4 regions of the Pseudoalteromonas piratica genome follow, and region 1 is predicted to be linked to each of the others. Evidence: predicted binding sites of a transcription regulator. Region 1 holds the regulator's gene; each other region holds the start of a gene.
The links. The regulator FNR, encoded in region 1, switches genes on or off when oxygen is low (the NO sensors DNR and NnrR bind a similar motif). The targets are predictions, from matches to a motif close to TTGATCTAGATCAA.
Positions count from the first base shown of each region.

Region 2: the regulator FNR is predicted to act here: its motif matches at 1,851-1,864, upstream of OM33_RS07435 (OmpW/AlkL family protein).
Region 3: the regulator FNR is predicted to act here: its motif matches at 1,892-1,905, upstream of hemN (oxygen-independent coproporphyrinogen III oxidase).
Region 4: the regulator FNR is predicted to act here: its motif matches at 1,791-1,804, upstream of OM33_RS02065 (MBL fold metallo-hydrolase RNA specificity domain-containing protein).

Region 1 covers NZ_CP009888.1:2,184,611-2,188,068, reverse strand. The annotation lists gene OM33_RS10205 (heavy metal translocating P-type ATPase) at 1-567, shown strand, start outside; gene ccoS (cbb3-type cytochrome oxidase assembly protein CcoS) at 580-750, shown strand; gene OM33_RS10195 (sulfite exporter TauE/SafE family protein) at 740-1,402, shown strand; gene fnr (fumarate/nitrate reduction transcriptional regulator Fnr) at 1,450-2,181, shown strand; gene uspE (universal stress protein UspE) at 2,263-3,192, shown strand; gene ttcA (tRNA 2-thiocytidine(32) synthetase TtcA) at 3,251-3,458, shown strand, end outside.
Region 2 covers NZ_CP009888.1:1,623,893-1,627,350, forward strand. The annotation lists gene fadR (fatty acid metabolism transcriptional regulator FadR) at 1-84, shown strand, start outside; gene OM33_RS07430 (peroxiredoxin C) at 444-1,049, shown strand; gene OM33_RS07435 (OmpW/AlkL family protein) at 1,138-1,785, opposite strand; gene OM33_RS07440 (2-hydroxyacid dehydrogenase) at 1,941-2,858, shown strand; gene OM33_RS22915 (hypothetical protein) at 2,988-3,122, shown strand; gene smrA (DNA endonuclease SmrA) at 3,137-3,458, opposite strand, start outside.
Region 3 covers NZ_CP009888.1:382,866-386,323, reverse strand. The annotation lists gene OM33_RS01650 (class I SAM-dependent methyltransferase) at 77-724, shown strand; gene yihI (Der GTPase-activating protein YihI) at 761-1,342, shown strand; gene OM33_RS01640 (DUF2489 domain-containing protein) at 1,342-1,845, shown strand; gene hemN (oxygen-independent coproporphyrinogen III oxidase) at 1,965-3,335, shown strand; gene OM33_RS01630 (DUF1285 domain-containing protein) at 3,340-3,458, opposite strand, start outside.
Region 4 covers NZ_CP009888.1:472,931-476,388, forward strand. The annotation lists gene OM33_RS02055 (TonB-dependent receptor domain-containing protein) at 1-1,102, opposite strand, end outside; gene OM33_RS02060 (hypothetical protein) at 1,525-1,764, opposite strand; gene OM33_RS02065 (MBL fold metallo-hydrolase RNA specificity domain-containing protein) at 1,930-3,285, shown strand; gene OM33_RS21920 (helix-turn-helix domain-containing protein) at 3,282-3,458, shown strand, end outside.

The sequences.
Region 1 (3,458 bases):
TTATATATTGATAACCAAGTTATCGCAGCTTTTAAATTGCAAGATAAAATTCGCGATCGTGCAGAAGCCACGATAAACGATTTAAGAGACAATAATCTTGATTTGCAGGTATTAACGGGTGATCCTTCAAATGCTGGTAAAGAGCTTGTTCACAGCCTAGGTATTAGCAATATAGAAACAGGCTGTAGCCCTGCTGATAAACAAAATGTAGTAGAAAAACTCGCAGCTAAAGGCAAAATTGTTGCAATGGTGGGCGACGGTGTAAACGACAGTCCAGTATTTAATAGCGCGCATTTGTCTATTGCCATGGCATCTGGCGCTGATATCTCAAAAAATACAGCCGATGTGGTGTTATTAAACAGTGAATTAAACGCCATTAGCGGTTTATTTGATACTGCCAAACTAACACGTCGTGTTATTAAACAAAATTTAGCCATATCACTATGCTATAATGGCTCAATTCTACCATTAGCTGCAATGGGGCTAGTGCCACCATGGGTCGCGGTTATCGGTATGTCAGCAAGTTCACTTATCGTAATTGGCAATTCATTACGACTACTTAAGTAAGGGGCACGAGTTGTGAGCATCATTTATGTATTAATTCCAATTGCGATATTACTCGTCATCGTTGCAATTGGCATCTTTTTTTGGGCGGTACGTAGCGACCAATTTAATAATTTAGACAAGCAAGCTCACAGTATTTTATTTGAAGACGACAAAGAGCAGCACAACAAAAGTAATGACAACTAGTCAGTTAATATCTGCGTTGATAATGGGCTTACTAGGCAGTGGACACTGCTTAGCAATGTGCGGCGGTGTGGCCTCATCGTTAACCTTAGCGGTAAAAGATAAATCGCAAGTAAAGCGCTATACCCTACTCTATAATCTTGGCCGCACCTTAAGTTATTGCATTGCTGGTGCACTTGCAGCCGGGATAAGCCAGCAATTTGCATCTCGTTCTACCTCTTTTTCATTTGTCCTATCAGTATTAAGTGGCGTGTTTATGATTTTAGTTGGCCTATACATTATGCGACTAACATTCTCACTTAACTGGATTGAAAAAGTCGGTAAATTTGCAATTTGGCAGCATTTAGTCAAATTGAATAAACGATTATTGCCTGTCAATAGTAACGCAAAAGCGTTAGCTTACGGTATGTTGTGGGGTTGGTTGCCCTGTGGCTTAGTCTATTCTGCCTTGCTTTTTTCTATTTCGATGCAGTCAGCTGTATATGGTGCAAGCTTTATGTTGTTGTTTGCTATAGGGACTTTACCGGCCATGGTTGGACTTGCTTTTGCTGCAGATAAATTCAAACAGATACTTAACCATAATGCAGTGCGAATGGTGTTTGGTAACATCTTCATTTTCTACGGTTTATACCTTTTGATAATTGCGTTATTATAAGGTTTTAGTATACATTATTCTCGTTTTACGTTTTCTCTAGGTGTGTCATGGAATTGAGCAAAAAATCAGTGTCAAAAAACTGCGCTATCAAGTGTCAGGATTGCAGTATTAGTCAACTGTGTATTCCTGTTTCGCTTAACAGCGAAGAAATGGGTAAATTAGACGATATTATCGAGCGTAAAAAACCACTTCATAAAGGGGATTACCTTTTTGAAGCTGGCCAACCTCTTCGTTCTATTTACGCTGTTCGCTCAGGTTCATTTAAATCATACACACTCACTGAAAGCGGTGAAGAACAAATAACTGGATTCCATCTCGCTGGCGATATTGTCGGCTTTGACGGTATTAGTACCATGAGCCATCGCAGTTACGCGCAAGCAATGGAAACGGCCATGGTATGCGAAATTCCATTTACAACCCTGGATGACTTGTCAGGCAAATTACCGAAATTACGCCATCAAGTTATGCGAATGATGAGTAATGAAATCAATTACGACCAAGAGATGCTGTTAATGCTTAACAAAAAAACAGCAGAAGAACGCCTGGCCGCTTTTTTAGCGAACCTTTCAACACGCTTTGGTGAACGCGGATTTAGTAAAAAAGAATTCCGTTTAACAATGACCCGTGGTGAGATAGGTAACTACTTAGGTTTAACGGTTGAAACCATCAGTCGCCTGCTTAGCCGTTTCCAAAAAGCGGAAATCATTAAAGTAGAAGGCAAGTTCATTACAATTCTAAATACTGACGAATTATTCAAAGTCGCTTCTATTAAGTCTTGATCTAAAACAAAATATTCTATTAGAAACCTTTCAAATTAGTTTAAATCCATTACACTGGATTTATAGTTTGGGAGGTTTTTTATGAATACCATCAAAAAAATTCTTGCGGTTATCGACCCAAGTAAAGAAAAACAAATTGCATTAAATCGGTCATTTGAGTTGGCTAAAAAGTCCGGCGCACAAATTACTGCTTTTTTATCTATCTACGATTTTTCCTATGAAATGACGACCATGTTAAGTCGTGAAGAGCGTGATGCAATGCGTGATGCAGTGATTAACGATCGAAAAGAGTGGATTAATTCTCTTATTGCAGAACAAGCGAGTGATATTCATGTCGACTGCCAAGTAGTTTGGCATAACCGCCCTTTCGAATCGATTGTTGAAACGGTATTAGAACAACAATATGACATCGTCGTAAAAGGCACACACCAACACGATACCTTAAAATCTGTAATTTTTACACCAACAGATTGGCACCTTATTCGTAAATGCCCTGTGTCGTTATTGTTAGTAAAAGAACACGATTGGCCAGCTGGCGGGCAAATTTTGGCAGCTGTGAATGCGTCAAGTGAAGAAGAAACTCATCAAGCACTAAATCATACAATTTTACAAGAAGCTAAGTACCTCGCTGATTTAATTGATGGAAATTTAAATGTTGTGAATGCATACCCAGGCACACCAGTTAATATTGCTATTGAGATACCAGAGTTTGACGCGGGCCAATACAGCGAATCAGTTAAGGCGCATCACATTGCTGCAACTCAGAAATTAGCAGAACAATATGACATTGAGTCAGATCATTGCTTTGTCAATGAAGGACTCCCTGAGGATGTGTTACCCCAAGTCGCAAACAAAATTGATGCCGAGCTCGTTGTGATGGGCACAGTGGGACGTACCGGTATTAGTGCAGCATTAATTGGTAATACAGCAGAGCATGTGATTGATAGTCTTAACTGCGATGTATTAGCACTTAAACCAGAAGGTTATAAAAGCCCGTTAGATAAGTCTTAACCTCAATAAAATTTTCACCTATAATACGCCCCTTTATTTGTTCTAGGGGCGTATTTGTATGTCGCATTCAGCAGAAGCTAAAGCGAAATATAACCTTAATAAGTTACAGAAACGACTTCGTCGTTTTACTGGTCAAGCAATTGCAGACTTCAATATGATTGAAGAAGGCGACCGTATTATGGTGTGCTTATCAGGCGGTAAAGACAGCTATACGCTGCTTGATATTTTGCAGAACTTGCAGCGTTCAGCACCTGTAAACTTTGAGC
Region 2 (3,458 bases), 560 kb from region 1:
CGTAAATATGGTTTAGAGTCAGGCGCATTATGGCAAGAAATTAGAGAAACGATGCCAGAAGATATTATGGAGCAAGATGCATAACTAACTTCTCGCTTAGCCAACGAAAGCCAGCATATCTGCTGGTTTTTTTGTTTTTTATGGCTGAAATAGCAAAGCAAGTAACGCCTTTCATCTATCCTAAGGAAAGGGCTTGTGCAAAAACAAAACCTATCAATAAATCAAAACTCACTATCGCGTGATTTGTATCATAATCGCTTTTATCGAACGGCCTTATCGTTTTAATTGATTATCTTTAACTACATCGATTCGTTACACTTTCTTAAGTTAAAAATAAAAGCCAAGCACTCTTGGTTTTTTTTATTTAGGCATTATATTTATTGCCAGAGATGATGATAAATCATCGCAACTGGATATTTCATTATAAATAATTGGAGAAAATAATGGGCGTATTAGTAGGCCGCAAGGCACCAGACTTTACAGCTGCAGCAGTTTTAGGCAACGGTGAAATCGTAGATAGCTACAACTTACACGAAGCAATTAAAGGTAAAAAAGCAGTTGTTTTCTTTTACCCATTAGACTTTACTTTCGTATGTCCTTCAGAGCTTATCGCTTTTGACAAGCGTTTCGAAGAATTCCAAAAGCGTGGCGTAGAAGTTATCGGTGTTTCAATCGATTCTCAATTCTCACACAACGCATGGCGTAACACGCCAGTTAACGAAGGCGGTATTGGTCCAGTTAAATACGCACTAGTTGCTGACGTTAAGCACGAAATCTGTCAAGCATACGACGTTGAGCACCCAGAAGCTGGCGTTGCTTTCCGTGGTTCTTTCCTAATCGATGAAGAAGGTAACGTACGTCACCAAGTAGTTAACGACTTACCACTAGGTCGTAACATCGACGAAATGCTTCGCATGGTTGACGCACTAGCGTTCCACTCAGAGCACGGTGAAGTGTGTCCAGCAGGTTGGGAAGAAGGCAAAAAAGGTATGGATGCAAGCCCAGCTGGCGTTGCAGCTTTCCTATCTGAAAACGAAGGCGACCTATAAGTCAAACTCGTTGAGCTGTCTTTATGGCAGCTTTCAATAGATATAAAAAATCCGGCAACTGCCGGATTTTTTATGTATTTAATTCTGATTAGAATTTGTATTTAGCACCAAGCATAAATACGAATGGGTCGATTGCTACGTCTGAAGTAACCGCTTTTTGACCGTTAGCCCACACTTCTGCATCCGTATTGATGTCAATGTATGATGCCATTACGTGAATGCCCCATTTATCATTAATTGAATAGTTTGCACCTACCTGCGCTGCTAAACCGAATGAATCATCAAGTTTAAGTTCAACGTCATCTGTACCAAGTGCCGCTTTAAGTTCACTATCAACCTCTTCGCTGAAGAAAATAGTGTAGTTTGCGCCAAGACCTACAAAAGGACGGAACTGGCTGTCTGCGCTACCAAAGTGGTACTGTGCAAATAGTGATGGTGGTAGATGTTTTGTAGAACCGATTGCTACGCCATTTAAACCGCCTGAGCCGTTAATGTCATGGCTAAAAGGTGTTGCTGCAACTAGCTCAACAACCCAATTGTCGTTTAGAGCATAGTCAAAAGTAATACCTAACTGTGTATTGCTATCTACTGTTACACCTGTGCCATCTAAGCTTAGAGGGCTTGCACTGCTATCAGGGTTTACGTGGATTGCACCTACGTTAACGCTAAGCTTAGCCATTGCTGGAGCTGCTAAAAGACCTGAAGTAAGTAGTGCTGTAGTTAGTAATTTTTTCATCGATAATCTCCCGAATCATCTTTTGTTTTGATGTGGCTATTATCGGTAGCTGAAAAAATTAAAAGCTGTTCTAGATCAAGTTTTGATAGTCAAAAGGTGGTCAGTAACATTAGAATTTGATTTAGATTAAGTTTTTGGCCAAGTGAAGGGCATTTATGAGTATTTTATTAGTCATTCCCAATCGCAATCTCGATAAACTCGTCGCTAAATTTCAATTGTTATTGCCTAATACCCCAATTGAAGTTTGGCCAAATGTGAAAGAACCACTTGCCGTTGAATATATAATTGCATGGCAACCTCCCAAAGGATCATTTGCGCCTTTTACTAATTGCAAAGTAATCGCGTCTTTTGGTGCGGGGGTAGACAGTATTTTAGACTATCAAGATCTACCAAAGATACCGGTAACGCGTATCGTTGATAATACGTTAGCCAAAGATATGAGTCGGTATGTAATGACCCATATCCTTGCTTACCAACACAGACTAGTAAGTTATTTCAAGCAGCAAGATGCACTGCAATGGAAACCTAAAAGAGCGAGAGCTGGTAACAAGGTTACGATTTTAGGTGCGGGTCAACTAGGGTTAGCTTGTGCCAAATTACTTAAATTAAATGAGTTCGATGTGAGCGTTTGGTCGAGAACACAAAAGTCACTTGACGGTATTAACAGTTATAGCATTGATGAATTGGTTGATGCTGTGAACGATGCTGATTACATAGTATGTTTATTACCAGCTACAACTGATACAACACATATTATAAATCAATCCTTACTGAATCAAACTAAAAAAGGTGTGGTATTAATCAACGTATCACGTGGCAGTACGGTTGATGAAAAAAGCTTATTAGCATCTTTAGAAACCGGTCAGGTTGGGCATGCAGTGTTGGATGTCTTTAATATCGAGCCTTTACCCGCAGAACACCCATTTTGGCAGCATGAACAAATCACTATTACCCCTCATTGCTCAGCCTTAAGTAATGTCGACACAGTGACAGAGCAATTAAGTGAAAACTATTTAAGAATGTTAGCAGGTAAGCCTTTACTCAATGTTGTTAACCGAGAATTGGGTTATTAAATTAATACTAATTACTGGTTGTAAAACCAGTCTTTTAATGGGTTGTTAAAATTTGTAAATTGTTTACAATAATTTCTCAGTACAAGTTATGTACTAAAAAACAATAATAAAAATATATTTGGGGGAGTTATGCACCGCGCAATGACTAAAGGCATCAAATTAAGCTCAGTCGCTTTATTGGTTGCTTTTTTAGGAGTGAGTGCTTGGTTTACTCAAGCTGATGAAGTTGTAAACCAAACAACCGAAGTTATAAATGTAGAATAAGGCTCAATGGAGCCTTATTTTTTTGCGTGAATTTCTCGGTTTGCTAGCTTAGCTTGTTCATTTTTACTCAATAACACATACACTGATCCATAACCACCGTGCTGAGTTTGTGCTGTATGAAAACCAAGTACAAATGGGAAGTGAACTAGCCAAGCGTTAACATAGCTTTTCATTTTAGCCGGTTGCTCAGTGTTTTCTTTTCCAACCCCATGCTTAATCAGCACAACGCGAATATTTCTGCGATGACAAGTAGAGAGCTCGTTAATTAATGTATCTTGCGCCTCTTTTATCGAAAGACCTTGTAGCTCTATTTTTGCATCGATATCGTATTTTGCT
Region 3 (3,458 bases), 1.4 Mb from region 1:
CAGAGATTTTCTGTCGCCTTTTTATTTGCTTTGAAAAAATTGCTACCATACGCTAAATCAATTTTAGACCGTACTCATGCTAGAACCTTGCCCTTTATGCCATCACCCTGATGTTTCGCTCTTTAGTCAAGATAAACGACGTGCTTACTTTCAATGTAACCATTGCCGACTTGTATTCGTTGCTCGTAGTCAGATGATCTCTTTAACCGAAGAAAAGAAAATCTATGATAGTCACCAAAATGATGTAAATGATATTGGCTATCAACAGTTTTTAAGTAGAGCACTTAATCCATTATTAGCAGTATTAGAAAAGCCGAGTGATGGTTTAGATTTCGGTTGTGGACCAGGGCCTGCACTTGCCAAAATGTTGGATGAAAAGGGTCACTCAACAGCGCTATACGATATTTTTTATTACCCTAATAAGGAAGTGTTGAGTAAGCAATATGACTTTGTCACGTGTACAGAAGTGATAGAGCATTTGGCAAAACCTGATGAAATTTGGGCGCAATTAGTGAGCTTACTTAAACCTAGCGGCGTATTGGTGGTGATGACAAAGCTTGTTATTAACCAAGAAAGATTTAAAAATTGGCATTACAAAAATGATATTACCCATATTAACTTTTTCTCGCCAGAAACCTTTCGTTATTTAGCAAAGCAGAATGGCTTATCACTGACATTTCATGGGGATGACGTGATGCTATTTAAAAAGTCAGCAATAGTGTAAAATACGCTTAGTTTTGTAAAAATTTTAGATTTAATTATGACCAGAAAGAAAAAGTCACGCAAAATCGGCACAGGCGGTAATGGTAGCTTCCGTTTGAGCAAAGAGAAACTTGCCGAATTACGCGCGTTAAAAGAGCAGCGTGTTAAAAAGCGTACTGGTAATAAAGCGGGTACGCGCAATGCACAAGATGCGCTCAACGAGCAGCAAAGCTCAGGTAAGCAACGCAAAGACACGCGCTTAGGCAGTAAAAAGCCTATAAGCCTAGTACCTGAAGTTGCGAGTACTGAGCAACAGCCTGAATTTAAGCGTCATTTAAAGCCTCAAGTAGAGTTACGTAAAGTAAATGAACCTGAATTGTCGCCAGAGCAAGAACTTGAGCAAATTGAAAATGATCAAAAACTGATGTCATTGCTTGAGCGTCAGAATGCAGGTGAAGTACTTGTTGGTAAAGATGCAAAATACTTAAACGCTAAAGTAGCGCGTCACCAAGCCTTGTGTGATTTACTGGGTATTGAAGACGAAGATGAGTTTGATGATGAAGATATGTTAGATCAATTCATGTCAAACGACCTTGCTGATGAATGGCTTAACGACGATGATGAGGAGGATTTAAAATAGTGGAACCGCTATGGGTGATTGCCATTATCCTTGCTGTGGCGATTGTAGCTGGCCTTGCTTTTTACGCTGGTAAGTTGTTATTTCAATTGAAAGTACAAAAAGAAAAGCAGCAAGCTCAATTAGAAAAGTTAAAAGCTAAGGCACTTGAACGTAACGCAAAAATTGCTGATAGCATTAATTTAATTGCGCGTGCGATGAAAGAAAAACAGTGTGAATATTCAGAAGGGTGTCTACGCATTTGGGTATTGATGTCGCAATATCAATTCTCAGAAACGGTTGATCTTGAAACTGAATATGAGCATGTATTTAAAATGTATGATGTGGTAAAAGAAATGCCTACTCATGATGCCCGCAAAAAATACAGCAAGAAAGAAATCTTTAAAATGGATAGTAAGCGTTGGCGCACTGAACAAGAGCTCGAAGAGGGCATTCTTGCTGAAGCTGCAAAACTGGAAGCTTACTTCCCCGCAGATCCAAAAACAAAACATGTTTTTGCTGGGTAACGGTCCCGTTTTTTAAATCTAATAAAGCCAGCACTCGCTGGCTTTATTGTTTTGGATCAAAACCTGATTTTACTTACTTTTGTACACTTGCTAAACCTTAATCGTGTTAGGTCTAAGTCGTGCAAAATTTCGTCGAATGGGATAATTCCCTTATAAAAAAATACAATGTGTCAGGTCCTCGTTATACTTCCTATCCAACGGCGTTGTCGTTTGAGTCTGGCTTTTCTGTTGATTCGGTAACACAGGCGATTGCCAAAAGCGATAATACGCGCTTGTCGCTGTATATTCATGTACCGTTTTGTCACCAGCTTTGCTATTACTGCGGCTGTAATAAAATAATTACTCGCCACCAACATAAAGCAGATGTCTATTTAGACTTTTTAGAGCAAGAAGCAAAGGCACAAGCGGCGCTTTATAAAGATTATAAAATTGAGCAGTTACATTTAGGTGGGGGTACTCCAACCTTTTTAACAAAGGAACAAATGAGCCGTTTAATGGCGATTGTTCAAACGCATTTCAACTTTTCAGATTCAGTGCAATCAAGCATTGAAATTGATCCTCGTTCTTTACCTGATGATATGCTTGGCCACTTACGCTCGCTTGGATTTAATCGAGTATCTTTTGGCATTCAAGACTTTAATGATGACGTGCAAAAAGCGGTAAATCGTGAACAATGTGCAGATAACGTTGCAAACCTTGTGAGTGAAGCGCGTGCCCTCGGTTTTTCATCGGTCAATGCGGATATGATTTATGGGCTTCCATTGCAAACACCTGAGAGCTTTAAAGAGAGCATGGCGCGATTAATTGCACTCTCGCCTGATCGTGTATCGGTATTTAACTATGCTCATTTACCGGATCGCTTTGCTGCACAACGTAAAATTAAAGACGAGCAATTACCAAGTCCAGATCAAAAGCTATCGATGTTTAAAAACACCTTGGCGCAAATGATGGAAGCTGGATACGTAAATATCGGTATGGATCATTTCGCTAAAAGCACTGATTCGCTCGCGATTGCACAGCAAAAAGGTAAGTTACACCGTAACTTCCAGGGTTATACAACCCATGGCGACTGTGACTTATTAGGGTTAGGAGCATCCTCTATTTCACAAGTAGGTGATAGTATCTTCCAAAATCCAAAAGATTTGAAAGACTATTATCAAACCGTTGAAGCATCAGGTGTGCCAGTTGTTAAGGGGCTTACTTTAACCAAGGATGATAAAATTCGCGCCTTTGTTATTAAAGAAATTATTTGCCACTTTAAGCTAAATTTTGCTGATGTTGAGCATAAGTTTGCAATTAACTTTGCAGATTATTTTGCTGATGAGCTCGGTGGACTTACGTGTTTTTCTGAAGATGGCATGGTCTCATTAAATGAAGAAGCACTTATTGTTGAGAACAAAGGGCGCTTGTTTATTCGTAATATATGCATGACTTTTGATGCATATTTAAAACAGCAAGCAAAACTAACACGCTTTTCTCGTGTGATTTAATAGATTAACCAATAAAGAAGTCTTGGTCGCCAGAGCATATTGCAAAGCGGCCATTTTTTTCACTCGCGATTTCAGCCCATTGATAAAATACATTGCGAGTCACTTTTGCCAAAACGCCATGGT
Region 4 (3,458 bases), 1.5 Mb from region 1:
TACCAAAGCGGAAAGAAGGTTGGAATTGCTGTTGAATGTCTGAACGAACGTATTTGAAATCGCTGTATAGATTTACATTGTCAGATAAATCAAAGTTAAACGTTGAGCCAACTGTTGTCTTAGCTACTGCTGGGTAAACGTTTTCGTAATCTTGCGTGCTGAAACAGTAAGCACAACCATCTGGGAAGCTACCAAATGCAAAGCTGTTCGTCATATCACGCTCAGGCATTAATTCTGCAACGCCTGCGTTGTTGAATGTCCAGATGCTGCCAGCAGAACCGAATGGGTTGATAACACCGTTTCGGCTAATACGCTCTGACATTACATTTGGTACAGTTAAACGGTCAGCAATACCATCATCTTCACCAGTATCTTCAGGGTTTGTTACAGTACCCCAAGCACTTGTTTGACGAAGGTCATTAGCCATTACTTCTGCAACGTTACTTTGCTCAGCAAAGAATGTAACGTTACCACGGCCATCAGCCATATCAGCACCAGCTACGATACCGAAAGAATAGTTTTCAGTACCTACGCCTTCTGTAGAGTTACCGTATTGAGCGTTAAACTCAAGACCTTCGTAATCTTTACGTAAAATAACGTTAATTACACCAGAAACAGCGTCAGAACCGTAGATTGCTGAAGCACCACCAGTGATGATTTCGATAGTTTGAATAAGTGCAGAAGGGATCGCGTTTAAGTCAACCTGAGCTGAACCTGGTGCACCAGCTACGTGGCGTTTACCGTCAACTAGTACTAGCGTACGAGAAGCACCTAAACGACGTAAGTCAGCAGATGAAAGGCCCGCAGCTGAGTTGCTATCGTTGTTACCAACAAGTGTGTTTGTTGCACCAACTGCTGGAAGGTCCGCTAGAACACTACCTAAGTCTGGTAAACCAGATTTAGCGATTTCTTCTTGACCGATTGAAATGATTGGCGTTGGTTGAGAAAGTTCTGGACGCGCAATACGAGAACCAGTTACTTGAATACGCTCAACTTCGCCTTCCGCGTTTGTTTCTTCTTGGGCCATTGCTGGCATTGTAGCAACAGCGCCTGCAAAAAGTGCTGATTTAACACTAATTGCTAATAAGCTTAAGTTTTTCAAAATGAGATTTCCCTGAAGTTTTCTAAATGTTATGTGTTTAAATCACATCTAAATATTTCAATTTATTTCAAAATGTAATTTTAACGTCATTGTTTTAACACAAAAATTACAAAAGGTGAGTGCTTATCGACAAACTACTTTAAATTGATAAAACAGGGCTAGTTAAAGAAAATATAAACAAGTGAAAATAAAACAATAAAAAACATACAGTTAAATGAATTTAAGAGTAAATCTAAATTTACAGCAACAAAAATTCATTTACAGTCATTTACAAACAGGCTTTTTAATAATATTGGCTGAGCCTCTTAGCCCTGCCACATCGTTTTATTTTTGAGCAAAATACAACAAATAATTTGTTAAGCGGATTGAATTGCAAGATTAGCGGCAGCTAACCTTGCTGGAGAACATTAATTATCTTTACGTTAATATTCGCGATAAATAACCACTTTTTTAAACTTCGCCGCATCGATGATTGCCCACAAATGGAAAATGCCGCCAATAATCGCTGGCACCACTAAAAACCAAAGTGCATAACCACCAAAGACAACAATTGCAAACACCAATGCCGCACCTATACGTCCTTGAACAAGCTGTCCAAGACCAGGGAAAAACACATTACAAATTGCGGCAATTACATTACCCGCAGATCCTTGTTCTGCCATAAATACCTCTCAAATTTCCAATTTATTTAATTTAAATCAAACTCTATGCCAAATATATTTTAATATAACTTTCAGTATGTTAGCTTTTAACAACAACTTACTAGCAATTCAGAATTAGTAAGATTGACTAAAATAGAGCAAATTACACTAAATATGGAGCTTGCCATGAAATTAACATTTATCGGGGCAGCAAGTACAGTGACAGGTTCAAAACACCTGCTTGAAATAGATAATCTGAAAATATTAATCGATTGCGGCCTTTATCAAGGCATAAAAAATTACCGCACTCGCAATTGGCAATCTCTACCATTTGACATAGCACAACTAGATGCAGTGCTCTTAACTCATGCACATATTGACCACTCAGGCTATATACCTCTTTTATACAAGCAGGGTTTTAAAGGACCGATTTTTTGCTCTCACGACACACTAAAGCTCTGCGAAGTACTCTTACCTGATGCAGGTTTTTTACAAGAAGAAGATGCTAAATATGCTAATAAAAAGAAGTTTTCAAAGCACTCCCCGGCAGAACCTCTCTACACTTTAAATGATGCTAAGAAGTCATTATCACTGTTTGTACCACTCGACTACCACCACTTAGTCGAGGTACTACCGAATGTTGAAATCAAATTAAAACCAAATGGGCATATTTTAGGGGCAGCCAGTATCGAATTGAATGCTCAACGTAAAACACTTGTATTTAGTGGTGATGTCGGCAGGCAAGATGATCCGATCATGTATCCGCCAGAGGCGATTGCATCATGTGATTTACTGGTAGTAGAAGCAACTTATGGTGATAGACGACATGTAGCAATCGATACAAAGCAAATTCTTGCTGATGCCATCAATGACACCTTTAAACGCGGGGGTATTTTTCTAATGCCTTCTTTTGCAGTAGGACGCGCACAGTTAATTTTACATTTAATCGCTGAACTTAAAAAAGAGCAGCGCATTCCCAATGTCCCCGTTTACCTCAATAGTCCAATGGCTATTAAAGTCACCGATCTTTATGAAAAAGCGCACAAACATCACAAACTCACAAAAGAGCAATGCCAAGCAATTGACGATATGACTGAGTTTGTTAAAACCCAAGAGGAATCTGAGCTACTCAACAGTCGTCATTTACCTTGTATTATTGTCTCTGCCAGTGGCATGGCAAGTGGCGGCCGCGTATTGCATCACCTAAAAAGTTTACTGCCAGATGATAAACACACCGTCGCTTTTTTAGGTTTTCAAGCTGCTGGTACCCGAGGTGAGGCTTTAGTCAATGGTGCTGAAAGAGTAAAAATTCACGGTGAATATGTCGAAGTTAGAGCAAATATCTTGCACTTAGATTCACTTTCTGCCCATGGCGACTATCAAGATATTCTTAATTGGCTGCAACAAGCAAAGTCGCTACCAAAACAAATTTATATTAACCATGGTGAAGTCAGCGCATGCGAAGCAATGCGATGCCATATAAAAGAGCAATTGGGTATTGATGCAAAAGTAGCTGAGTATTTGGAATGCGTTAAACTATGAAAACGCGCTTTTTAGTGCACCAAAATGTGTACGTCATACTTAACGAAAAATTGATGGCTGTCGATCATCACCATCAATTTATCCAAATAAATTTATTTCAGCCTGGCGCTAAAGTAACCATTGGCCAAACAGAGATTTGCACTCCTTGCTTGATGATTGCAAGCAATGTAGAG